One region of the Pseudoalteromonas sp. NJ631 genome, then DNA from elsewhere that is predicted to be linked to it. Evidence: riboswitches for the same ligand, from Rfam matches in the RefSeq annotation. Region 1 holds a riboswitch; the other holds the start of a gene.
The links. Region 1 has a riboswitch for lysine ahead of dapA (4-hydroxy-tetrahydrodipicolinate synthase). Riboswitches for the same ligand answer to the same signal wherever they lie in the genome.

Region 1 (2,478 bases):
AACAGGACTTGCTCCAACTGGTTCTAATACGCCACCCACTTGCACTGCTGCACTAAGGTGCACATTTTTACCAATTTGCGCGCAAGAACCAACCAACGCATGACTATCTACCATAGTACCTGAATCAATATAGGCACCAATGTTGACATAAGCCGGTGGCATAATGATTGTGCCCGCTGCGACGTAAGCGCCACGTCTCACACTGCTTCCGCCAGGAACCATACGAACGCCATCTTGGGCAGCAAATCCGCGTGGTGCTAAGTTGTCTTTATCAACAAATCCACCCGGGAATTCCGTATTTACGCCATTTCTAAATGCTTCAAGGATCCCTTGTTTTACTTCTACATTAGCATGCCAATGGCCTTGCTCATCCTGTGTTGCAGCACGTACTGTGCCATTTTCTAAATCGTTTAGTAGGGTTAACCAGCTCATGTTTACTGCCTTAATTCCAAGATAAAATCGTTTCGTTCGCGCGAGTGATCGCATCGGTATGGGTGAGTTCCAAATGTGTCAGTGGCGGGCGCAAGTTTGGACTTGTGAGCTTCCCTTGCAAGTGCATTAACACTTTGACTGGTATGGGATTTGCCACTGCAAATAAGCTATTTGCAGCTTCTGACCAGGTGGTAAATAAATTAGGAGAGGTGCCGCTTAACGAGCGCCTTACAAATTCTGCGGTTTGCTGCGGCCATGCGTTTGCTGCAACAGACACCAGACCCGTTGCACCTGCTTGTGCAAAGTAGGGCATTAAGCCATCGTCGCCGCTATAGATTGCGACATCAGGCGCTGCCTGACGAAATGCTTCAAAGGTGGCAATATCACCACTGGCTTCTTTTAGTGCCCACAGATTAGGGTGGCAAGCTAGTTCGCCGAGTAGTTCAGGGGCGATGGCAACGGCACTGCGACCGGGTACATTGTAGAGCATGCAAGGGTTGTGGCTCTCATCGAGTAGTGTGCTAAACCAATGCGCCAGACCAACTTTGCCGGGCTTTGCGTAGATTGGTGAGCCAAGTAAGAGTGCATGAATGGGCTGCGTATTACAAAAGCGCACCCATTGTGTTTGCTGCTCAAGATTACTACCGCCAACGGCAACCATTAGTGGTACGCTTGGGGCGAGCTGGCAAACAAACTCAACGATTTGTTGCTGCTCTTGTTGGGTAAGCGCAAGGCCTTCGCCGGTACTGCCTAGTAAAAGAATACCGTTACGAGCCTGCTCTTGATCGCGTACAAGCGTCGTTAATGCGCTAAAATCAACCTGATTTTCAGCATCAAAAGGCGTTACTAAAGCCGTCCACAACGGATAGTCAGATAAGTTGAATTGTGATTTCATCTCTACCGAACTTAAATCATGTTCGGAGTTAGGAGGGTGTCCAAACTTCGAACCGTTAAAATTCGAAGAGCAATGGACTTAAAAAGGATAAGGCAGCCAATGGCCTTATTTTTCTAAGACCAGAAGCTCTCCACCAAGTATGTTGGTGACAGTCGCTGGGATTCAGCCCAGTCGCCCGAAATGAGTATTAGCAAACAATAACTCAATTTCTCGGCGTATATTCCCCTCACTAAGCTGCAACGGAGTTTGCTCTCCTTCACTTAGTTACCTGAATAACGCACCTCTTCCAGCCCTTAATTTGACGCCGTGGCATCAAACTATCTAAATAGGGTGAACACGCATTGAAACATTTTGGCCGTCTAGGTGTCAAGCATCGGACTGTAAATAATACGATTGTTAACTACACTTAACATTGCAGCTGAGACAATGCTATGAGATGAAAAACAAAAATATGTCGTTAATAAATAAAGTTAAAAATCGTTATATCGGGGCATTACTTGCTATGGCTATATTGCTGTCGATGGCGATGGGGATTATGCAGTATTTACTGTATCAGCAGAGCCAAGACGCGCACGTAATTAATATTGCGGGTATGCAGCGGATGTTGTCCCAGCGCATCGCGCTTTTCAGTGCACAAGAGGATAAAAGAGACAGTGAGGAGCTGCGTCAAACCATTGATAAATTTGAAAGTAATCATGAGTTTTTAACTAAAACAGAGGGAGGAGAGGCTATTTATTTGAATGAGGCGCTTGCAGCGCTTTACTACCAAGAGCCAGTGCAATTGGATTTACAAAGTAATACTTTTATCACTTTATCAAGGTCTCAGTTACAGCAATCCACTCCTCAACTGGTGGAACAAATCTTTACTGCATCTCAGCATTTACTCCCAAAACTGAATGAGGCAGTTTCACTATTCGAGCAGCAAGCGCGAAGTAAGACAGAGATGGTGAGGAAAATTGAATTGTTAATTTGGCTGCTCGGACTGTTGCTGCTGTTTATAGAAGCGAAATTTGTATTTCGCCCAATGGCGCGAGAAATTGCTGAAGCAATTAATAAATTAGAGGCGGCAAGAAAGCTTGCCGACGATGCACTACACTCAAAATCACGATTTTTAGCACGTGTTAGTCACGAGCTAAGAACGCCGTTGCAGG
Region 2 (2,478 bases), on a different contig from region 1:
TAAGCAACCTCTAGTAATTTGGCATGAATTGACTGCACCACCTGATCTGACTCCTGTTGCTCAACTAAAAAGCACAGATTGTGCTTGCTCGCACCATGGCAAATTAGTCGAATATTAAACTCTGACAACACATCCATCAGGTTAAGTTGGCACTTCTTCAACTGGATCTCAGAACCTATCATGGCCACCAAAGTAAGATTATTTTCAACGGTCACATGACAAAACTCGCCAAGTTCATCCAAACAAGCTTGTTCTAACTCTGGTCGAGAAGCATTCGGCGCATTGTCTAGTGTGAGCGCGACACTAATTTCCGAAGTCGTTACCAAGTCAACCGATATATTGTAATTACTTAAAATGGTGAAGATACGAGCCAAAAAGCCGCTAGCAAGGAGCATTTCAGGGCTCTTTAGCGTCAATAGTATTTGGTTTTTGCGTTGTGTCACTGCACGAATGCCTGCTTGCGCCGTTTTCTCTTTTTCAATCCAAGTGCCACCCGCTTGCGGATCACGACTTGAACCAACAAATACTGAAATACCTTTACGACTCGCTGGCAATATAGTTGCGGGATGTAGCACCTTAGCACCAAATGTCGCCATTTCTGCCGCTTCATCAAAACTCAAACGAGGAATTGGTCTAGCCTTTACACACAAACGCGGATCGGTACTGAAAATACCAACGACATCGGTCCAAATATGCACACTTGACGCGTCAATTGCCTCAGCTAACAATGCAGCACTATAGTCAGAACCACCACGACCAAGCGTAGTCGTCTGGCCGTATTGGTCACTACCAATAAACCCTTGTGTCACCTGTACTGTGTCGCCAAGTAGCGCGACCAAATTAGTTTGCGCAGCTTCACGCGTAGCTGCGACATTTGGATTCGCTTTACCAAATTGATTATCTGTTTTAAGCACTTTACGTACATCAAAGCGCGACGCCTGAACCTGGTTATTACGTAGTATTTGGGTAAACAAATAAGAAGAAAAACGTTCGCCAAAGCTCAGCATTTCATCGCATTGCTGTCTGCTAAGTGCAGGTAAACTCGCAAGGCTTTCAAATTCACTGAAAGTTTGCTTGTAACCCTCAGCAAGGTCAGCATCCAAAGACACTTGATCGATAATCGCTTGCTGTATGTTTTCAACCGCTGCAACAACTGCTTTGCGCCCGGCTTCATCTTCCTTTTGTTGGGTTAGCGTTACAAGGTGATTGGTTACGCCAGCACATGCACTAACAACGACCACTCGAACATTTGGGTTGTCACGAACAATGTGAGCACAACGAGACATAGCTTCAAAGTCAGCGACACTGGTACCGCCAAATTTGGCTACAACATACTGCGAATTCATTTTCTCTCCTCTCGACTGTTGGCACAGTCAAATTTTATAAGGAGAACTCGGCATGGGATTTCTAGAAAGACGAACGCTTGAAATGACCTTTGCCAGAAGCTCTCCACCAATACGGTGACAGTTCCGAGGATTCAGCCTCGTAAACCGAAGAATCGTTGCGACGAGCAACTTTTCTCCTCGGCGAATACTTCCCTCACTAGTGGTCATTGGTCTCGTCACCTCACACTAACTACCTAAGCATCGCGCCTCTTCTGTTTATTTTGCCTTTGTTAATCTGAATAAAAGCAAAATAAAAGCCCGCAATAAATGCGGGCGATGTGAGAAAATTATCTTTTAGCCGTCTAGGTGTCAAGTTATTTATGAAAAACTTATCCCAAAGCGGTAAAAAATTAAATCCATTGGTCTTAAATAAGCTGACCCGCGAAATACGCGCCACTATATCCAATGGTATATGCGATAAGCAGGTAGATACTCATTTTAAGATAGCTTGAGAAGGTTAAAGCTTTAACCTTACTCATTGCAATGATCCCCGCTGCAGAGCCAATAATGAGCATAGAGCCACCAACGCCAGTCGCATAAGTAAAGGTTAGCCATTGCGCTGGAGTCATCGTAATGTCTGCTTTTAATAGCGCAGCCGTCAAAGGCACGTTATCTACCGCCGCACTCATTAAACCGACCAAGTAGTTTGCGTATTCCGGCGCAAGATGCAGATATAAATCGGTAAACTTAGACAATACACCGACTTCTTTCAACGCACCAACTAATAACAGCACACCCACAAAGAACAATAAAGTGTCGTATTCAATTTCACGGATATAGTCGATGATTTTCTTATTTACGTCCTTCTTGCGCATCAAGAATTGCGCCATTAAGAACATCAAAGACAAGCCAAATAAGAAGGTTAACATCGGCGGTACATGGTATTGCACGCTTAAGAATAACGTGGCAAAAATGGTTGATAAGAAGATGAGCGCAATCGTGATATCGGTCTTTTCAATTCTGCGTAATTCAGCCTTTTCAAAGGTGATCTTATCATTCATGCCGATTGACAGCATCGCAGCTAAGATAAATACGCTAAAAATAGAGGGAGCGATTAGTAAAAGCAGATCAGGGATAGTCACTTTATCGGCTA

Region 2: linked by a shared signal. The riboswitch ahead of lysC (lysine-sensitive aspartokinase 3) and the one ahead of dapA (4-hydroxy-tetrahydrodipicolinate synthase) in region 1 are both predicted to bind lysine.

What each region holds. Positions count from the first base shown of each region.
Region 1 is NZ_AKXJ01000018.1:25,360-27,837, forward strand. Features, by position in the region: gene A587_RS0121040 (2,3,4,5-tetrahydropyridine-2,6-dicarboxylate N-succinyltransferase) at 1-432, opposite strand, end outside; gene dapA (4-hydroxy-tetrahydrodipicolinate synthase) at 443-1,327, opposite strand; lysine riboswitch at 1,443-1,621, opposite strand; gene A587_RS0121050 (response regulator) at 1,764-2,478, shown strand, end outside.
Region 2 is NZ_AKXJ01000019.1:83,472-85,949, reverse strand. Features, by position in the region: gene lysC (lysine-sensitive aspartokinase 3) at 1-1,346, opposite strand, end outside; lysine riboswitch at 1,435-1,605, opposite strand; gene nhaD (sodium:proton antiporter NhaD) at 1,751-2,478, opposite strand, start outside.